One region of the Streptomyces sp. NBC_00285 genome, then DNA from elsewhere that is predicted to be linked to it. Evidence: riboswitches for the same ligand, from Rfam matches in the RefSeq annotation. Region 1 holds a riboswitch; each other region holds the start of a gene.
The links. Region 1 has a riboswitch for cobalamin ahead of OHT57_RS11785 (cobalamin biosynthesis protein). Riboswitches for the same ligand answer to the same signal wherever they lie in the genome.
Positions count from the first base shown of each region.

Region 2: another riboswitch for cobalamin. It lies ahead of OHT57_RS25745 (HoxN/HupN/NixA family nickel/cobalt transporter); the one in region 1 lies ahead of OHT57_RS11785 (cobalamin biosynthesis protein).
Region 3: another riboswitch for cobalamin. It lies ahead of OHT57_RS33225 (ribonucleoside-diphosphate reductase subunit alpha); the one in region 1 lies ahead of OHT57_RS11785 (cobalamin biosynthesis protein).

Region 1 is NZ_CP108055.1:2,571,861-2,578,530, forward strand. Features, by position in the region: gene OHT57_RS11760 (alpha/beta hydrolase) at 1-484, opposite strand, end outside; gene OHT57_RS11765 (class II aldolase/adducin family protein) at 670-1,401, opposite strand; gene OHT57_RS11770 (lysozyme) at 1,596-2,327, shown strand; gene OHT57_RS11775 (inorganic phosphate transporter) at 2,481-3,722, shown strand; gene OHT57_RS11780 (hypothetical protein) at 3,753-3,974, shown strand; cobalamin riboswitch at 4,122-4,263, shown strand; gene OHT57_RS11785 (cobalamin biosynthesis protein) at 4,364-5,305, shown strand; gene OHT57_RS11790 (cobyric acid synthase) at 5,302-6,670, shown strand, end outside.
Region 2 is NZ_CP108055.1:5,595,914-5,602,583, forward strand. Features, by position in the region: gene thrS (threonine--tRNA ligase) at 1-671, shown strand, start outside; gene OHT57_RS25740 (nucleoside hydrolase) at 710-1,672, shown strand; gene OHT57_RS25745 (HoxN/HupN/NixA family nickel/cobalt transporter) at 1,698-2,807, opposite strand; cobalamin riboswitch at 2,837-3,042, opposite strand; gene OHT57_RS25750 (ArsR/SmtB family transcription factor) at 3,123-3,470, shown strand; gene OHT57_RS25755 (DUF397 domain-containing protein) at 3,471-3,662, opposite strand; gene OHT57_RS25760 (DUF397 domain-containing protein) at 3,698-3,889, opposite strand; gene OHT57_RS25765 (helix-turn-helix domain-containing protein) at 3,896-4,777, opposite strand; gene OHT57_RS25770 (ATP-binding protein) at 4,962-5,399, shown strand; gene OHT57_RS25775 (sortase-dependent protein) at 5,559-5,921, shown strand; gene OHT57_RS25780 (class F sortase) at 5,924-6,559, shown strand; gene OHT57_RS25785 (RNA polymerase sigma factor) at 6,664-6,670, shown strand, end outside.
Region 3 is NZ_CP108055.1:7,154,008-7,160,677, reverse strand. Features, by position in the region: gene OHT57_RS33245 (extracellular solute-binding protein) at 1-381, opposite strand, end outside; gene OHT57_RS33240 (GntR family transcriptional regulator) at 689-1,453, shown strand; gene OHT57_RS33235 (DUF3311 domain-containing protein) at 1,586-1,837, shown strand; gene mctP (monocarboxylate uptake permease MctP) at 1,834-3,441, shown strand; cobalamin riboswitch at 3,606-3,734, shown strand; gene OHT57_RS33225 (ribonucleoside-diphosphate reductase subunit alpha) at 3,860-6,214, shown strand; gene OHT57_RS33220 (ribonucleotide-diphosphate reductase subunit beta) at 6,214-6,670, shown strand, end outside.

The DNA.
Region 1 (6,670 bases):
GGACGGCGATGACCCAGGTGTCCCGTACGCCGGGGACGAACCAGGCAGGCAGCGAGCCGAGTTCACCGGGGACGTCGATGTCGGTGTGGTCGATGCCGAGGGCGGACTTCGGGTCGCCGACGTATGCGTTCGGGGTGAGCCAGACCTTGTCGCCGGGTTTCAGGGTGCCGTGGGTGACGCGCTCCAGGCGCCGGACGACCGTGTCGGCGGAGTGGTGCTCCTCCGCGAGGACGGGGCCGACGGTCGCGTGCGAGGCGTCGCCCAGGAGGCCGTAGGTGCCGGGGCGCAGGGCGGCGAGGTCGCGGGTGAGGGCGATGCGGCCGGCGGCCGTGGCGTGCACGGTGAGCCGGGGTTCGCCGGGCAGCGGCCGGCCCGGTGGCGCCTTCAGTCCGGCGTCGCCGGCGATCCTCCCGGCGACGATTCCGGCCGCGCCGGCTGCCAGGGCTGCGGTGACGGCGGCGGCCGTCGCTTTGACACTGCGCACGCCTTTCAGTGTCGCGGTGGGGGCGGGGATGGGCCAGTGGGCGGGTGCGGGTGCCTGCGGCGGCCTGTGCGGGTTCGGTGGGGGCGGGCGTTTTTTGCGCAGTTCCCCGCGCCCCTTTGCGCCGTCGGCGGCCGCGGGTGCGTTGGGGGCTGACCCACCGAACGGCGCCCGGGTGACGGGACCGTTCACCCCCGCTGCCCGTACCCCCGCAACCGTTCCCCGGCCTCCGCCACCTGTTGCTCCGTCAGGAGGTTGGGGGTCAGGTCCGGGAGGGAGCGGGCCGTCAGCCACAGGTGGCACATCCACTCCAGTTGGGCCGTGCGGTCGTAGGCCTGGGCGAGGGTGGTGCCGTAGGCGATCGTGCCGTGGTTCTGGAGGAGGCAGGCGGAGCGGTCGGCGAGGGCGTGGAGCATGTTCTCGGCCAACTCGTCGGTGCCGTAGGTGGCGTACGGGGCGACACGGACGGGCCCGCCGAGCGCGCCGGCCATGTAGTGGATCGCCGGGAGTTCGGGGACCAGGGTGGAGACGGCCGTGGCGTGCACGGCGTGGGTGTGGACGACCGCGCCGGCGTCGGTGCTGCGGTAGACGGCGAGATGCATGGGGAGTTCGCTCGTGGGGACCAGGCTGCCGAGGACCTGGGTGCCGTCGAGGTCGACGCCCGTCACGTCGTCCGGCGTGAGGCGGTCGTAGGGCACACCCGACGGCGTGACCAGGACCGTGTCCCCGACGCGCACCGAGACGTTGCCGGAAGTGCCGACGACCAGTCCGTCGGAGACGGTGCGGCGGGCCGTGGCGACCAGTTCCTCCCAGGCGTCGGCCTCCTCGGCGTGCACACCTCTCCCCCACGACTCGAACGCGTCCTGTGCGCCGGCTCCGACGCCTCGTACGTCCCGCGGATCCTGCTGCTCCTCAGCCATGCCGCGATCCTGCCAGCCCGCGGTGCCGGGCCGCCTCGGGCCGGGGCACTTCGGGTCGGAAGCCCGGTCTCCGGAAAGGCTCATGTCGGCATACACACCTTTCTTTTGTGGCGTGGCCTGAGATCGTCCGTAATGCATTACCTTTCCCGTACTCTCTGGGCTTTGTCCTGCACGACGCCATTCCCGGGGGATTCATGGCCTTTCACCGAACCCGCGCCCTGGCCGTGTCCGTGGCCGCGCTCACCGTGGGCGGCATGGCGCTCGCCGGGGCGCCGGTCTCGGCGGCGGGGCTGCCCAGGGGGCACGACGTCTCGTCGCACCAGAAGAACGTCGACTGGCCGAAGGCCAGGGCCGGGGGCGCCGAGTTCGTCTACGTGAAGGCGACCGAGTCGACCGACTACCGCAATCCGCACTTCGGGGAGCAGTACGACGGTGCGCGCGGCGCGGGCATCATCCGCGGCGCTTATCACTTCGCGCTGCCGGACAAGTCGTCGGGCAGGGCACAGGCCGCGTACTTCGTGCGCAACGGCGGCGCCTGGTCCGCGGACGGCTGGACGCTGCCGCCCGCGCTCGACGTCGAATACAACCCGTACGACAGGAAACACAAGTGCTACGGCCTGAGCCCGGCGGGCATGGTCGACTGGATCAGGTCGTTCAGCGCCGAGGTGAAGCGGCTCACCGGACGCCGTCCGGTGATCTACACGACCGCCCACTGGTGGAACACCTGCACGGGCGGCAGCGGCGCCTTCGCCTCGAACCACGCGCTGTGGGTGGCCCGCTACCACTCGGCGGACGCGGGTGCCCTGCCTGCCGGATGGTCGAACTGGACGATCTGGCAGTACGACAACAGCGGCGGCCTGCCGGGTGATCAGAATCTCTTCAACGGGTCCGCGAGCCGGCTGAAGAAGTTCGCCCGGGGGTCGTAGCCCTGAGGCACCTGGGCCGTGCGGGGTCAGGAAGGTACGACATACCGAAGGACGCTCACTCCGGTCACCGTGCGGCCCTGCTCAGTTCATCTTCCGTTCACCCAGGTTACCTACGTTCAACTCACCAATGACTTCGAACGATTGCCTGGGTAAATGGAAAACTTCTCGCTGATCCTCGCGATTGTGGTTATCACCGCACTCGCGTTCGATTTCACGAACGGTTTTCACGACACCGCCAACGCGATGGCCACCACCATCTCGACCGGTGCACTCAAGCCCAAGGTCGCGGTGGCCATGTCCGCCGTGCTGAACCTTGTGGGCGCCTTCCTCTCCGTGGAGGTCGCCAACACGATCTCCAAGGGTCTCGTCGACGAGAGCGGCATCCGTCCCGAGGTCATCTTCGCCGCACTGGTCGGCGCGATCCTCTGGAACCTGCTGACCTGGCTGGTGGGTCTGCCCTCCAGTTCCTCGCACGCCCTGATGGGCGGTCTGATCGGCGCCACCATCGCCTCGGCCGGCACGGGCGCAGTCCACGGTGACGCGCTCGTCACCAAGGTCCTGATCCCGGCGATCGCCGCGCCGATCGTCGCGGGCGTCGCCGCCATGCTGGCCACCCGCCTCTCGTACAGGCTGGGCAGGAAGGCCGACGGCAAGGCCGCCGCGAAGGGCTACCGCACCGGGCAGATCGCCTCGGCCGGCCTGGTCTCGCTCGCCCACGGCACGAACGACGCGCAGAAGACGATGGGCATCATCACCCTCGCCCTGGTCGCCGGCGGCGTCGTCGCACCCGACTCCGACCCGCCCACCTGGGTCATCCTCTCGGCGGGCCTCGCCATCGCGCTCGGCACCTATCTGGGCGGCTGGCGCATCATCCGCACCATGGGCAAGGGCCTGACCGACCTCCAGCCGCAGCAGGGCTTCGCCGCCCAGACCAGCGCGGCCACCGTCATCCTGGCCTCCTCCCACCTCGGCTTCTCCCTCTCCACCACGCACTCCGTCTCCGGTGCGGTGATGGGCGCGGGCCTCGGCCGCAAGGGCGGCATCGTCCGCTGGTCCACGGCCACCCGCATGCTGGTCGCCTGGTGCCTGACGCTCCCGGCGGCGGCCCTGGTGGGCGCCCTGGCCGAGTCGGTCACGAACCTCGGCGACGGGGGTACGGCGGCGGTGGCGGTCTTCCTCATCGCCTCCAGCGCGGCCATCTGGAAGATCTCGCGGCGCGAGATCGTGGACGCGTCGAACGTCGTCCCCGACGAGCCGGCCGGCGTGGTGACCACGGCGATCGCCGCAGTGGCCCCGCCGCCCACCGGCACGCCGGCCGAGGGCCTCACGGCCACGATCCTGGCCCCTGCCACTGCCACCGCTTCGGAGCCGGCCGCCCCGCCGGCCGCCGTCTGAGCCCGCACCCCGCGCTAAGGAAGCCTCACCATGAAGATCGACTGGGAAGCGCTCGGCTCCGTCTTCGGCGTCAGCCTCGTGGTCACCGTGGGCCTCGTGGCCCTGTTCACCCTCGGCATCATGGGCCTCTCCCGTCAGGAGAGGGCCACGGCCCAGGGTGACTCGGCGGCCCTCGCGGTCACCGGCGCGTACGCCTGCTTCGCAGCCTGCGCGGCGGCGGTGGCGTACGGGATCTATCTGATCGTGGCCTGACGGCACCGATCGCCCGACGGCCGGGCGGGTACGGAACTTCTGGTTCCGTACCCGCCCGGCCGTCCGTGTGCGGCGGGTCCGCCGTCCCCCGGACCGGCGGTGTGGGGTTCTGCACACTCTCCCGCCGCAGGTCAACAGCAAGTTGACTGCCGTTCGGGTGCGTGGTGGACTGCCGGAGCCATGTACGACGGCAGCAGAGGAAGCCGGTGCAAGTCCGGCGCGGTCCCGCCACTGTGACCGGGGTAGGTAGCCCCGGGAGCCAGGAACTCTCGCCGTCGGTCTCGTCGAACCAGGGCGTGGACACCCTGAGTGAGGACATATCGCGATGCCCGCCTGCCCTTCGAGGTACAGCACCAGCAAGCTGCCCGACCCCACGGCGGGCTGACCCCGTGCGTGCCGATCGCGTCTTCGCGTACGGCGCCGCCGCCGGACTTCTCGGGGACCTGCTGCTCGGCGATCCGCGCCGGGGACATCCGGTCGCCGTGTTCGGGCGGGCGGCCGGGGCCGTGGAGCGGGCGTTGTGGCGGGACCACCGGGGGTGGGGCGCGCTGCACACCGCCGTGTGTGTGGGTGGCGCGGTGGCGCTGGGCGCCGTCGCGGAGCATGTCGTACGTCCGTCCCGCACCGCTTCCGTCGTGCTCACCGGAGCTGCCACCTGGGCCGTCGTGGGCGGGACTTCGCTCGTGCGGGAGGCCCGGGTCATCGGACGGGCGCTGGAGGCCGGGGACGTCGAGGCGGCCCGGGACCGGCTGCCTCATCTGTGCGGGCGCGACCCTCAGGCACTCGACGCCGACGGGATCGCCCGGGCGGTGGTCGAGTCCGTGGCCGAGAACACCTCCGACGCCGTCGTGGGCGCCCTCGTGTGGGGCGCCGTCGGCGGGGTGCCGGGGCTGCTCGGGTTCCGGGCCGTGAACACGCTGGACGCCATGGTGGGGCACAAGTCGCCCCGGTACAGGCGGTTCGGGTGGGCCTCCGCCCGGTGCGACGACCTCGCCGGGTGGCCGGGGGCGCGGCTGACCGCCGTACTCGCCGCTGCCGCGGGGGACAGTCCTCGGGGTGCGGTGCGGGCCTGGCAGGAGGATGCCGGCAGGCATCCGAGTCCCAACGCCGGTCCTGTCGAGGCCTCGTTCGCCGGCGCCCTGGGTGTCCGGCTCGGGGGGACGCTGTCGTACGCGGGGCGGGTCGAGCACCGGCCCGTGCTGAATCAAGGAGGGCGCGCTGTCGCCGCCGCCGACATCGAGCGCGCCGCACGGCTCTCGCGGCGTGTGGGGCTGCTCGCGCTCGGCGTCGGTGCCGTCGCGCGGATCGTCGTGAAGGGACGTGGGGCATGAGCGGTGGGGGGCTTCTCGTCGCCGGTACCACCTCCGACGCCGGCAAGAGTGTCGTCACCGCCGGGATCTGCCGGTGGCTGGTGCGGCAGGGAGTGAAGGTCGCGCCCTTCAAGGCGCAGAACATGTCACTCAATTCGTTCGTCACGCGCGAGGGCGCCGAGATCGGGCGGGCCCAGGCCATGCAGGCGCAGGCCTGCCGGGTGGAGCCGACCGCGCTCATGAATCCCGTGCTGCTCAAGCCCGGTGGCGAGCAGAGCAGTCAGGTCGTGCTGCTCGGCAAGCCCGTGGGCGAGTTGAGTGCCCGGGGGTATCACGGGGGGCGGCAGCAGCAGCTTCTGGGGACCGTGCTCGACTGTCTCGCCGAGTTGCGGGGCACGTATGACGCGGTGATCTGTGAGGGTGCCGGGAGTCCGGCCGAGATCAATCTGCGGCGCACCGACATCGTCAACATGGGGATCGCCCGCAATGCCGGGCTGCCCGTGCTGGTCGTCGGGGACATCGACCGGGGCGGGGTGTTCGCCTCCTTCTTCGGCACCGTCGCGCTGCTCTCCCCCGAGGACCAGGCGCTCGTCGCCGGGTTCCTCGTCAACAAGTTCCGGGGGGACGTCTCGCTGCTCGAACCCGGGCTCGACATGCTCCACGGGCTCACCGGGCGGCGCACCTACGGGGTGCTGCCGTTCCGGCACGGGCTCGGGATCGACGAGGAGGACGGGCTGCGGGTCTCGCTGCGCGGGACGGTCCGGGAGTCCAACACCGCTCCGCCCGTCGGCCAGGACGTGCTGCGCGTCGCCGTCTGCGCCGTTCCCCTGATGTCCAACTTCACCGACGTGGACGCCCTGGCCGCCGAACCCGGCGTCGTGGTGCGGTTCGTGGACCGGGCGGAGGAGTTGGCGGACGCCGATCTCGTCGTCGTCCCGGGGACCCGGGGGACCGTCCGCGCGCTGGAGTGGCTGCGGGAGCGGGGGTTGGCGGACGCCCTTGTCAGAAGGGCCGCGGAGCAGCGGCCCGTCCTCGGCATCTGCGGCGGGTTCCAGATCCTCGGTGAGCACATCGAGGACGAGGTCGAGAGCCGTCAGGGGCATGTCGAGGGGCTCGGAGTCCTGCCCGTGCGGGTGCGGTTCGCACGGGAGAAGACCCTCACACGCCCCGTCGGCGAAGCCCTCGGCGAGCACGTCGAGGGGTACGAGATCCATCACGGGGTCGCCACCATCGGCGGGGGCGAGCCGTTCTTGGACGGCGTCCGCGTCGGCCAGACCTGGGGCACGCACTGGCACGGTTCGCTGGAGTCGGACGGGTTCCGGCGGGCGTTCCTGCGGGAGGTGGCCGCCGCCGCGGGCCGCCGGTTCGTGCCGGCCCCCGACACCT
Region 2 (6,670 bases), 3.0 Mb from region 1:
TCCCGGGCGACGGCGGCAAGTACGTGTCCGACCCGCACCTCTGGGACCGTGCCACCGCCCTCCTGAAGGAGGTCCTGGACGGCGTCGGCGTCGCGTACGAGTCGGCCGAGGGCGAGGCCGCCTTCTACGGCCCCAAGATCGACGTACAGATCACCGACCCCGCGGGCCGCGAGTCGACCCTGTCCACCGTCCAGATCGACTTCCACCAGCCCGAACGCTTCGACCTCCACTACATCGGCCCCGACGGCGCCAAGCACCGCCCGGTCATGGTCCACCGCAGCGTCATCGGCAGCGTGGAGCGGCTGGTCGCGCATCTCGTCGAGGCGCACGGCGGCGCGTTCCCGGCGTGGCTCGCCCCGGTGCAGCTCGTCGTCCTGCCGGTGTCCGACGCCCAGGAGGAACAGGCCCACGACGTCGTACGGCAGGCTCTCGCGCGCGGCATCCGGGCCGAACTCGCCGCTCCCGGCGACGGCACCCTCGCCGCCCGCATCCGCGCCGCGCGCCTGGTGCCGTACCAGGCGGTGATCGGCGAGCGGGAGGCCGACGCCGACTGCGCGGCCGTACGGCTGCGGGACGGCCGTAGGCCCGGAGCGGTGCCGGTCCACGACCTGCTGGACCGGATCGCCGCCAGGGACGGTGATCGCGGGGCCGAACTCTGGGCGGCTGCGTAAGGTCGGTCCCGTACGCCAGTGACGAAAGGACTCACGCCGTGACCGGTCAGCCCATCCCGGTGATCATCGACTGCGACACCGGTGTCGACGACGCCCTGGCCCTGCTGTTCGCCGTACGGCATCCCGGCATCGATCTGCGCGCGGTCACCTGTGTCGCCGGGAACACCGACGTCGACGGCGTGGTCCGCAACACGCTGACCGTCCTCGAGCAGGCCGGGGCCGGTGACATCCCGGTCGCCCGGGGCGCCGCGCGGCCGCTGATCGAGCCCGTGCGCACCGCGCAGCACGTGCACGGGCAGGACGGCATGGGCGACCTGGGGCTGCCCGCGCCGACCCGGGTGGCGGTGGACGTGGACGCGGTGACGCTGCTCAGGCGGGAGATCCTCGCCTCGCCGAGGCCGGTCACCCTGATCCCGACCGCGCCGCTGACGAACATCGCCCTGCTGCTGCGCACTCACCCCGAAGTGGTGCGCAACATCGAGCGGATCGTGTTCATGGGCGGCGCGGTGGCCACCGGGAACGCCACGCCCGTCGCGGAGTTCAACGTCTGGCACGACCCCGAGGCGGCCGCCGTCCTGCTCACCGCGGGCGTGCCGATCACCATGTACGGCCTGGACGTCTTCGAGCGGGTCATCGTCCCGGCGGCGGACGTCCAGCGGCTGCGCGCCAGTTCGGAACCCTCCCTCCGCATGGCGGGCGAACTCCTCGCCCACCGCGACCCGGCCACCTCCGGCGATCCCACCCCCACCGGCGGCCTCGGCGACGCGGGCGCGGTCTGCGCGGTCGTCGACCCCGGGGGCCTGAGCACCGAACTCCTCCCGGTGGAGGTCTCGTTGGCCCCCGGCCCGACCCGCGGCCAGACCGTCGTCGACCGCCGCCCGCGGCCCGGCGAGTCCGAGATCCACGGCGGCGAGCGCGAAGTCACCCTCGTGGACGTGGCGTTGGGCGTGGACGTGGACCGCTACGTGAAGCTGTGGCTGACGGCGGTGGAGGGGGTCTAGCGGCGGCAGGGAGCGGCGTCGGGCGTCAGTCGGCCGTCGCCTCGGCGGCCCGTGGTGTCCACCGCTGCTCCACCTTCGCGAGCCGCCAGTAGCTGATCGCCGCCGCCCACACCACCACGAACAGGCCGACGATGATGTAACCGACGTTGTCGAGGTCGATGTCGGCGATCCAGGTGGTGAGGGCGTCGCTGAGGTCGAACTTGTCGTGCAGGACGCCGACCAGCTCGATCGTGCCGATGAAGAACGCGACGGCGATGGACAGCCCGGTGATGGCGAGGTTGTAGAACACCTTGCGCACCGGGTTGGAGAACGCCCACTGGTAGGCGAAGTTCATGAACGTGCCGTCGAGGGTGTCGAACAGGCTCATCCCGGCGGCGAACAGCAGCGGCAGGCAGAGGATCGCGTACCAGGGCAGCCCGGCCGCCGCCCCCGAGCCCGCCATCACCATCAGCGTGACCTCGGTGGCGGTGTCGAAGCCGAGCCCGAAGAGGAAGCCCAGCGGATACATCTGGCCGGGCCGGGTGATGGACTTGGTGAGCCGCCCGAGGATCCGGTTCATGAAGCCGCGCGAGTCGAGATGCTGCTCCAGCTCCTTCTCGTCGTACGTCCCCGCCCGCATCGCCCGGAAGACCTTCAGGATGCCCAGCAGGGCGACCAGGTTGAGGGCGGCGATGACGTAGAGGAACGAACCGGAGACCGTCGTACCGAGAAATCCCAGCACCTGGTGGGTACTTGAGCCCTCGTTCATGACCTTGCCGGCCAGCTGGGTGCCGCCGGCGATCAGTGCGGCGAGCAGGACCACGACACTGGAGTGCCCGAGCGCGAACCAGAACCCTCCCGACACCGGCCGTTTTCCGTCGGCCATCAGCTTGCGGGTGGTGTTGTCGATCGCGGCGATGTGGTCGGCGTCGAAGGCGTGCCGCATGCCGAGGGTGTAGGCGGTGATGCCGAGTCCGATGCCGAAGGCCTTGTCGCCCACCTCGTAGTGCTCCGGGACGACGAGCAGGAAGAGGATGCCGAACGCTACGACGTGCAGGGCGGCGATCGCGGCCATCAGACCGACCGTCTTGACGGTGTCCTCGCGGCGCCAGCGGAAGGAGGCGGCGGCGCTCTCGGGCAGGGCAGGGTCGGTCATACGGTGGTCACTCCAGCACCTCGTGGATGAACGCGTGAGCTGCCGTGGCCGGTCTCCTGGCTTACGGGTCGTACGTTTCCCTGCCCGCCTTCCCGGCCTCGTGCTGACGGCCAGTGGCTGTCCCGCGAGGGACATGGGAGGGGAACTCCCCGATCACAGTGGCGAGGGCCGCGCCGGTCTGGACCCCAGAGGGGTCGTCACCGGCTTCCCGAGCACCACGGCTCGACCACGGTAGGGGTGCGAACCGTCTCCTGCATAGCTGCATAGTTGCGCAGGTATGGAAGATCACACCGCCCGCCTGCGAGGATGACCCCCATGCATCTCGTCCCGGCCGACCGCGCGGACCGCCGCACCATCGACGGACACCGGGTGTGCGACGCCATCGCCGCGATCGGTGACCCCGGCCATGTCCGCGCCTGGTCGGACCGGTTCGCCCTCCTGGCCGACCCCAACCGCCTCTCCCTGCTCCTCGCCCTGCACCGGACCGGCCCCCTGGCCGTCTCCGACCTCGCGATCGCCACGGGCATGAACGACCCCGCCGTGTCCCAGGCACTGCGGCTGCTGCGGGCGGCCGGCGTGGTGGCGGGGGAGAAGGAGGGGCGGGTCGTGCGGTACTCGGTGGTGGACGAGGGGGTACGGGGGTTGCTGGAGCAGGTGTCCTGATCAGGCCTGTTCGCTGTGCAGCGAGCGCAGGAAGGGGCGCCAGGTTCCGGGGTTGAGGTGGAGGACCGGGCCGTCGGGGTGCTTGCTGTCACGGACGGCCACGGTGGCGGGTATGTTGCGGGCGACTTCGACGCACTCCTGGCCGGCGTTGCCGCCGCTGTGGCTGGACTTGACGAACTCGAAGTGCGGCACGCTCACAGCTCCTTGTGGCGGGTGGTGCGGGGTGATCAGGCCCGTTCGCTGTGCAGGGAGTCCAGGAAGGGGCGCCAGGCGCCGGGCAGGACGAGGAGTACCGGGCCGTCGGGGTGCTTGGTGTCGCGGACGGCCACGGTGGTGGGTATGTTGCGGGCGACTTCGACGCACTCGCCGTGTGCGTCGCCGCTGCTGTAAGAGGACTTCCTGAAGTCGTAGTGGGACACGGTGTCCTACATCTCCTTGCGGATGTCGTCGATGAGTCTCACGGAGTTGCTGTGCGCCAGCCCGAGCCGCGTGATGCGGTCGAAGGTCGCGTTGTGGTGTGCGGCATCAGTCTCGCTCTCCAACCAGACCTTCGTCGACGAAGTATCCACCTGTACGACGTCCAGAGCGCCGGGCTCGGCGAACGAGACGACGGTGAAGGCACAGGTCATCCCGGGGTGAGCCCCGGCGATGAACGGGACGACCTGGACACGCACGTTGGGCAGGTGCGCCGCCTCCAGCAGGTGTTCCAGTTGAGCCCGCATGACATCCCGGCCACCGACCAGTTGGCGCACGGCCCCCTCATGCAGCAACGCCCAGAGTTGTAGCGGGCGGTCGCCGCCCAGCCGTGCCTGACGGGCCATCCTCGCCTCGACGAAGGTCTCGATTTCGTCGAGATCGTCCCAGGACCCGTTCCCGACGGCGAGGGCGCGGGCGTAGTCAGGGGTCTGCAAGAGGCCGGGTACGAAGGCCAGTTGCCAGGTGCGGAGTTCCGTGGCGATGTCCTCCAGGGCCACGTACTCGATCTGCGCCGTCAGTTGCGGGTACTGGTTCCACCAGCCCCTGGCCTTGCGCCGTTCCCGGTCCGCCTTGGCCAGGGCGAGCAGTTTGCCGATAGCCGTTTCGTCGGTCTCGCCGTAGAGGTGGGACAGGGCCCTGATGTCGGGATCACGCATCGGCACCTGCCCGCGCTCGATCTTCGCCACCTTCGTGACGGATGCCGTCAGTGCCTCGGCAGCGTGCGTCTGCCGAAGATCGCAGGCCTCACGCATCCTCAGCAGCTCACCACCGAGCCGTCGCCCGAGAACGGTTGTGACGGTCTTCCCGCGGTTGGGGTCCCTGCCTGCCATGAGCTCCCTTTCGTCAACACTGGCGTAGGCCAGCGATGTTTCTGCCCTGTTCGATTGCTGGCCAGCTTCCTCAGAGGCTACCGTCAGTACTCGGTCGCCCACACAAAGAAACCAGTTGGCGGAAGTGCACCGCGCTGCCCGCGCGGCGGAGCCACCCCGACGTCGCCACTCCCTGGAGGAATCCGTGACCGACTCCTGTCCTCCCCGGCCGCCCAAGTCCAACGACCGTCACGACGAGGTCAGTTACACCCCGTACCCGCGCAGCGTCCCCCTCGCTCGCAGACGCGTCGCTCGACTCGCCGTCGACTGGGGGCTACCGCACCTCGCCGGCGACGCCGCCCTGCTGGCAAGCGAGTTGTGCACGAACGCCCTGCTGCACGGCTGCCTGCGGGACCGCCTGTTCCGGGTCGAGACGTCCCTCACTGATACCGCGCTCAGGATCGCGGTGACCGATCCGCGAGGGGAACGCCTCCCGGGCGCCCGGCCGTCCGACCCCGACGACCAGTTCGGCCGGGGCCTGCTCATCGTCCGGATGCTGGCGGGGCGTTGGGCCGTGGAGACGCTGACCGTCGGCAAGACGGTGTGGGCGGAACTGGACATTCTGCAGAAGCGGGACGCGTAACCGTGTGGAGCAACGACTTTGCCATTCCTTTACAACCGACTCCTCCGCCGGCTCGTCTCTCCGCACGTTCCGTCACTCAGCCGTCCGGCCGGCCCGACCACCGGGCCGGGCCACTTTCCGGGCGGACCGACGAAAGAGAGCGATTCCATGCGCCGTACCGTGCGCCGTACCGTCCTCAGCGCCGTGGCACTCGCGGCCACCGCCGTACTGGCGGGCACCGCACCCGCGTTCGCCGACGGCGCGAGCCCGTCCGCGGCCCCCACCACCGCGCCGACCGAGGCCACCCAGGCACCGACCGACGAGGCCAGCACAGCGCCCAGCGAGGCCCCCACCACTGGCGCCAGCGTCGCCCCGTCCCAGGTCGCCGAGGTTCCGAACGGCGCACCCGACACCGGGGTGACGCAGACGTCGTCGGACTCCGGAACGCCGGGAGCGCTGATCGGCGGAGGGGCTGCCGCCGCGTTCGCCGTGGCCGGCGCCGCGGTGATCGTCGTACGCCGTCGGCGGGCGACCGGAGCGTGACCGTGCTCTCCAGGCGCGCGTTCGGCACAGGGGCCGCGGCTGCCGCGGCCTCGCTGCTCGTGGGCTGTTCCTCCGACGCCGGGGGTGTACGGACGACGGGGATCGAGACTCCCGACGCCGCCGCGTCGCAGCCGACCGCCGGCAAGCACACCGCCGCGAAGTCTGTCCGGGCGGTGGGCCGTTCGGCCCCTGTCCGGCTCAGAGTCCCCGCCATCGGGGTCGACACCCCGGTCATGCGGCTGGGTCTGGCGTCCGACGGCACGGTGCAGGTCCCTCCGATCAGCGACCACGACCAGGCCGGCTGGTACGAGCACTCGCCGACGCCCGGCCAGACCGGCCCGTCGGTGATCCTCGGCCATGTCACGGTCGGCGCGTACGGGGACGGCGTCTTCCACGGCCTGTCGCGGCTGCGCCGGGGCGAGAAGATCGTGGCGCGTCTGGAGAACGGCACGGAGACGGAGTTCACGGTCACCTCCGTGCGGACGGTGGCCAAGGCCGACTTCCCGACGGACGACGTCTACGGGAACGTGAGCCGGCCGGAGCTGCGGCTCATCACGTGCGGTGGCCCCAAGGACGAGGACGGCTACCTCGACAACGTGATCGTCTTCGCCGCGCTGACGTCGTCCACGAACCCGTGAGCACACTGGAACACGAAGGACGGCGGGCCGCCGGAACGTACGCCGTCGGCCCGCCGTCCTCCCTCACGAGTGCCACGCCGGTGGCAACAGGCACATGGAGAGCGTTGAAAC
Region 3 (6,670 bases), 4.6 Mb from region 1:
GGCGTCCGAGTTGGTGAACTGGGAGGCGTCGAGGGGGGCGAAGGCGCCCTTGACCATGTAGCCCAGCATCTCGGTGTTGCCCATCTCGACCACGTCGGGGGCCTTGTCGGTCGCGAGGACCGCGTCGAGCTTGGTGTTCTTGTCGGGCCAGCCGTAGTACTCGTGCTTGATCTTGATGCCGGGGTGCTTCTTCGCCACCGCGGCGTCCGCGGCCTTCACCAGCCCGGGCCAGTTGTTCTGGGCGTCGACGGTGAGCCAGACGGTCAGCTCCTTGGCGTCCGCACCGCTGTTGTCCGAACTTCCGCTGTCGCCGCCGCCACACGCGGCGACCGAGACCATCATGCCCGCGACACCGATCGCGAATATCAGCTTGCGCTTCACGCCACCCTCCTCAGGGATGCCCCACACCTCCCGCCCATGGGCCGGGACCTGGACCAATGGTGTAGACCAGTAGGGGGAGCTTGGACCAGACCACGAAGCCTGTCAAGAGGGTTCGAAACGGCTCTGACCAGCTGTTATGCGAGCTACATATGCAGGAACCTTTAAGTAAGAAGCCAGCGAAAAGAGCCGGGCCGGAGTAGTCTCGTCCGCTAGACCACTCACCTTTGTGGACTAGACCAAAAGAGGCGGCGACGGTATACAGAAGGGATCACGATGTGACCCGCATCCGGAGCCGGGAAGGCAGACCATGAGCAGCGACGTCAGCAGTGCGGAGACCGAGGGCGGGGCAGGCGTCCGGACCGCGCGCGTGCCCAAGTACTACCGCCTGAAGAAGCACCTGCTCGACATGACGGAGACCCAGTCGCCCGGCACGCCGGTACCGCCCGAGCGCACCCTCGCCGCCGAGTTCGACACCTCCCGCACCACCGTGCGCCAGGCACTGCAGGAGCTGGTGGTCGAGGGGCGTCTGGAACGCATCCAGGGCAAGGGCACGTTCGTCGCCAAGCCGAAGGTCTCGCAGGCGCTGCAACTCACCTCCTACACGGAGGACATGCGCGCGCAGGGTCTCGAACCCACCTCGCAGCTGCTCGACATCGGCTACATCACCGCCGACGACCGCCTCGCCGAGCTCCTCGACATCACGGCCGGCGGCCGGGTGCTGCGCATCGAGCGGCTGCGCATGGCCAACGCCGAGCCGATGGCCATCGAGACGACGCACCTCTCCGCCAAGCGCTTCCCGGCCCTGCGCAGGTCGCTGGTCAAGTACACGTCCCTGTACACGGCGCTCGCCGAGGTCTACGACGTCCATCTCGCCGAGGCCGAGGAGACCATCGAGACCTCCCTGGCCACCCCGCGCGAGGCCGGTCTCCTCGGTACCGACGTGGGCCTGCCGATGCTGATGCTGTCCCGGCACTCGTTCGACAGGAAGGGCGAACCGGTGGAGTGGGTGCGGTCGGTGTACCGCGGGGACCGGTACAAGTTCGTGGCGCGACTGAAGCGACCGCTGGACTGACCACCCCTCTCCCCGGGTGTTTCACAGAATCGACATGCCGATACGCGGACGAGGTCTTTCGCTATCGCGACACCCTCGCCTAGATTGCCTGCGCATTGCACAAGTGATCAGTGAGGGGACGGGAGTCGCGGAATGTCAGATGCGCCTGAAGGGAGACCACCCACGGTGACACCCGTGCGCGTGGTCATCGCCCTGTGCCTCGTCGCCCCGTTCGCGGCGATGCTGTGGGTCGGCTCGTACGCCAAGGTGGACCCCACGTTCATCGGCATCCCGTTCTTCTACTGGTACCAGATGCTGTGGGTGCTGATCTCCACCGTGCTGACCATGACCGCGTACAAGCTGTGGCAGCGTGACCAGCGTGCCCGGCACGGGGGTGCCAAGTGAACGACGGCGTCAACGGCGTGGCACTCACCGTCTTCATCATCTTCTTCCTGGCCGTCACGGTCATGGGCTTCCTGGCCGCGCGCTGGCGCAAGGCCGAGAACGAGAGCCTCGACGAATGGGGCCTGGGCGGCCGGTCGTTCGGCACCTGGGTCACCTGGTTCCTGCTGGGCGGTGACCTCTACACCGCGTACACCTTCGTGGCCGTCCCGGCGGCGATCTACGCGGCGGGCGCGGCCGGTTTCTTCGCGGTGCCGTACACGATCCTGGTGTACCCGCTGATCTTCACCTTCCTGCCCCGCCTGTGGTCGGTCTCGCACAAGCACGGCTATGTGACGACCTCGGACTTCGTGCGCGGCCGCTGGGGCTCCAAGAGCCTGTCGCTGGCGGTGGCGGTCACCGGCATCCTGGCGACCATGCCGTACATCGCGCTCCAACTGGTCGGCATCCAGGCCGTGCTGGACGTGATGGGCGTCGGCGGCGGCGAGAACACCAACTGGTTCGTGAAGGACCTCCCGCTACTGATCGCCTTCGGCGTCCTCGCGGCCTACACGTACTCCTCCGGTCTGCGGGCGCCCGCGCTGATCGCCTTCGTGAAGGACACGCTGATCTACATCGTCATCGCGGTGGCGATCATCTACATCCCGATCAAGCTGGGCGGGTTCGACGACGTCTTCGCCTCCGCGAGCGCCAAGTACACCGCGGCCAAGGCGGGCGGGCTGGTGCCGGCCGAGGCGGGTCAGTGGACGTACGCCACGCTGGCGCTGGGCTCCGCGCTCGCGCTCTTCATGTACCCGCACTCGATCACCGCGACGCTCTCCTCCAGGAGCCGCGAGGTGATCCGCCGCAACACCACGATCCTGCCGCTGTACTCGCTGATGCTGGGCCTGCTCGCCCTGCTGGGCTTCATGGCGATCGCTGCCGGAGTCAAGGTCACCAACCCGCAGTTGGCGATCCCGCAGCTCTTCGAGAACATGTTCCCGGACTGGTTCGCGGGCGTGGCCTTCGCGGCGATCGGCATCGGGGCCCTGGTCCCGGCGGCCATCATGTCCATCGCGGCGGCGAACCTGTTCACCCGCAACATCTACAAGGACTTCATCAAGCCGGACGCGACACCGGCCCAGGAGATGAAGGTCTCCAAGCTGGTGTCCCTGCTGGTGAAGGTCGGCGCCCTGATCTTCGTCCTGACCATGGACAAGACGGTCGCGATCAACTTCCAGCTCCTGGGCGGCATCTGGATCCTGCAGACCTTCCCGGCCCTGGTCGGCGGCCTGTTCACCCGCTGGTTCCACCGCTGGGCCCTGCTTGCCGGCTGGGCGGTCGGCATGATCTACGGCACGGCCGCCGCATACGGCGTCGCCTCCCCGACGCAGAAGCACTTCGGCGGTTCGGCGAAGGAGATCCCGGGCATCGGCGAGATCGGCTACATCGGTCTGACGGCCTTCGTTCTGAACGTCGTCGTCACGGTGGTCCTCACCTTCGTCCTGAGGGCGGTGAAGGCCCCCGACGGCATCGACGAGACCAGCCCGGAGGACTACACGGCGGACGCCGGCGACCCGGGAGTGCAGACGGAACTCCCGCCCGCGACAGCGGGAACCTCGCACTGACGCCGTAGGAGACCGGACGCAACGAAGCGGGCTGCTGTGGGGAACACCCCACGGCAGCCCGCTTCGTCGTGCGCGCTCCTTCACTCTCCTCACCTACGAGTTGACGCTCCGAAGCCGCCGCGACACAACATCTGGGGGTGTCACCGGAACACGGCACAAGATGTATGCTCATGCTCGCTGTCGCCGCAGGGGAATCCGGTGCGAATCCGGAACTGTCCCGCAACGGTGTACTCATGGGTGCTTAGGCGCATATGAGAGTCAGTCCGAGGACCTGTCGACAGTACGCCCGGCCACCGTGGCCCGGGTGTCATGACGTCCGGGCCTCGTGGAATGGGCCGGTGGACGCGACGCCGTGCGCGCTCGTGTGCTGCCCCCTGCCCTCCGCAAGGCCCCCGTGCCCAGCGAGGGAGAGCCCCACGTGACCATCGCGCCAGCCGGCCCGGTTTCAGCGACCGCCTTTGTCGACGAGGACGGTCCCGGAACCGCGTTGCTGCGGACCCTGACCGCGCTGACCGCCGACCTTCCCGACGCCGACCCCGGCCGGGTCGCCGCCGCCGCACTGCGCGGCCGGTCCGCGCGGGCCGACGAGTCGGAGTTGCGCGAGCTGGCCACCGAGACGGCGGCCGGCCTCATCTCCGAGGACCCGGCGTACAGCAGGCTGGCCGCCCGGCTGCTGACTGTCAGCATCGCCGCGGAGGCCGCCTCGCAGGGCGTCACCTCGTTCACCGGATCGGTCGCCGTCGGACACCGCGAGGGCCTGATCGCCGACCGGACCGCCGAGTTCGTGCGGGTCCACGCCGAGCGCCTCGACGCCCTGGTCGACACCGAAGGCGACGACCGCTTCGGCTACTTCGGCCTGCGCACCCTCCACAGCCGCTACCTCCTGAGGCACCCCATCACCCGCCGGGTGATCGAGACGCCCCAGCACTTCATGCTCCGGGTGGCGTCCGGTCTCGCCGAGGACGACAGCCGTCGCGCACTGGACGAGGTCGCCGCGCTCTACGCGCTCATGAGCCGCCTCGACTATCTCCCCTCCTCCCCCACCCTCTTCAACTCCGGTACCCGGCACCCCCAGATGTCGTCCTGCTACCTCCTCGACTCACCCGTCGACGAGCTGGACTCCATCTACGACCGCTACCACCAGGTCGCCCGTCTCTCGAAGCACGCCGGTGGCATCGGTCTTTCGTACTCCCGCATCCGCAGCCGCGGTTCACTGATCCGTGGCACCAACGGGCACTCCAACGGCATCGTCCCGTTCCTGAAGACCCTCGACGCCTCGGTCGCCGCCGTGAACCAGGGCGGCCGGCGCAAGGGCGCGGCCGCGGTCTACCTGGAGACCTGGCACTCCGACATCGAGGAGTTCCTGGAGCTGCGCGACAACACCGGTGAGGACGCCCGCCGTACGCACAACCTGAACCTCGCGCACTGGATCCCCGACGAGTTCATGCGCCGGGTCAACGCCGACGCCCCGTGGTCGCTGTTCTCCCCCGCCGACGTGCCCGAGCTGGTCGACCTGTGGGGCGAGGAGTTCGACGCGGCGTACCGGAAGGCCGAGGCGAACGGGCTCGCGCGCAAGACCATCCCCGCGCGTGACCTCTACGGCCGCATGATGCGCACCCTCGCGCAGACCGGCAACGGCTGGATGACCTTCAAGGACGCCGCCAACCGCACCGCCAACCAGACGGCCACCCCGGGCCATGTCGTCCACTCCTCCAACCTCTGCACGGAGATCCTGGAGGTCACGGACGACGGGGAGACGGCGGTCTGCAACCTGGGCTCCGTCAACCTCGGCGCGTTCGTCGACACGACGACCGGTGACATCGACTGGGAGCGGCTGGACGCCACGGTCCGCACCGCCGTCACCTTCCTGGACCGGGTCGTCGACATCAACTTCTACCCGACCGAGCAGGCCGGGCGGTCCAACGCCAGGTGGCGTCCCGTCGGCCTCGGCGCGATGGGTCTCCAGGACGTCTTCTTCAAGCTGAGGATCCCCTTCGGCTCGCCCGAGGCCAAGGCCCTGTCCACGCGCATCGCCGAGCGCATCATGCTCGCCGCCTACGAGGCCTCCGCGGACCTCGCCGAACGCAACGGCCCGCTGCCGGCCTGGGAGAAGACCCGTACCGCCCAGGGCGTGCTGCACCCCGACCACTACGACGTGGAGCTGAACTGGCCCGAGCGCTGGTCGGCGTTGCGGGAACGTATCGCCCAGGTCGGTATGCGCAACTCGCTCCTCCTCGCCATCGCGCCCACCGCCACCATCGCCTCGATCGCCGGCGTGTACGAGTGCATCGAGCCGCAGGTCTCCAACCTGTTCAAGCGCGAGACGCTGTCCGGCGAGTTCCTCCAGGTCAACTCGTATCTGGTGCAGGAGCTCAAGGACCTCGGCGTGTGGGACGCCCGCACCCGTGAGGCGCTGCGCGACTCCAGCGGTTCGGTCCAGGACTTCGCGTGGATCCCCGAGGACGTACGGGCGTTGTACCGCACGGCGTGGGAGATCCCGCAGCGCGGACTGATCGACATGGCGGCGGCGCGGACCCCGTTCCTCGACCAGTCGCAGTCGCTGAACCTGTTCCTGGAGACGCCGACCATCGGCAAGCTCTCCTCGATGTACGCGTACGCCTGGAAGTCGGGCCTGAAGACGACGTACTACCTGCGCTCGCGCCCGGCGACCCGTATCGCCCGCGCCGCTCAGGCGACGGTCCCCGTACAGCAGGAGACGGACGCCGTCGCCTGCTCCCTGGAAAACCCCGAGTCCTGCGAGGCCTGCCAGTAATGACCACCGCACCTGAGAAGACTGAGAAGAACCTTCTCGACCCGGGCTTCGAGCTGACCCTCCGCCCCATGCGCTACCCGGACTTCTACGAGCGCTACCGGGACGCCATCAAGAACACCTGGACCGTGGAGGAGGTCGACCTCCACTCGGACGTCGCCGACCTCGCGAAGCTGTCCGAGGGCGAGCAGCACATGATCGGCCGGCTGGTCGCGTTCTTCGCGACGGGCGACTCGATCGTGGCGAACAACCTGGTGCTGACCCTCTACAAGCACATCAACTCCCCCGAGGCGCGGCTGTACCTGAGCCGCCAGCTCTTCGAGGAGGCCGTCCACGTCCAGTTCTATCTGACGCTCCTGGACACCTACCTCCCCGATCCGCAGGACAGGGCGGCGGCCTTCGACGCCGTCGAGAACATCCCCTCGATCCGCGAGAAGGCCGGGTTCTGCTTCAAGTGGA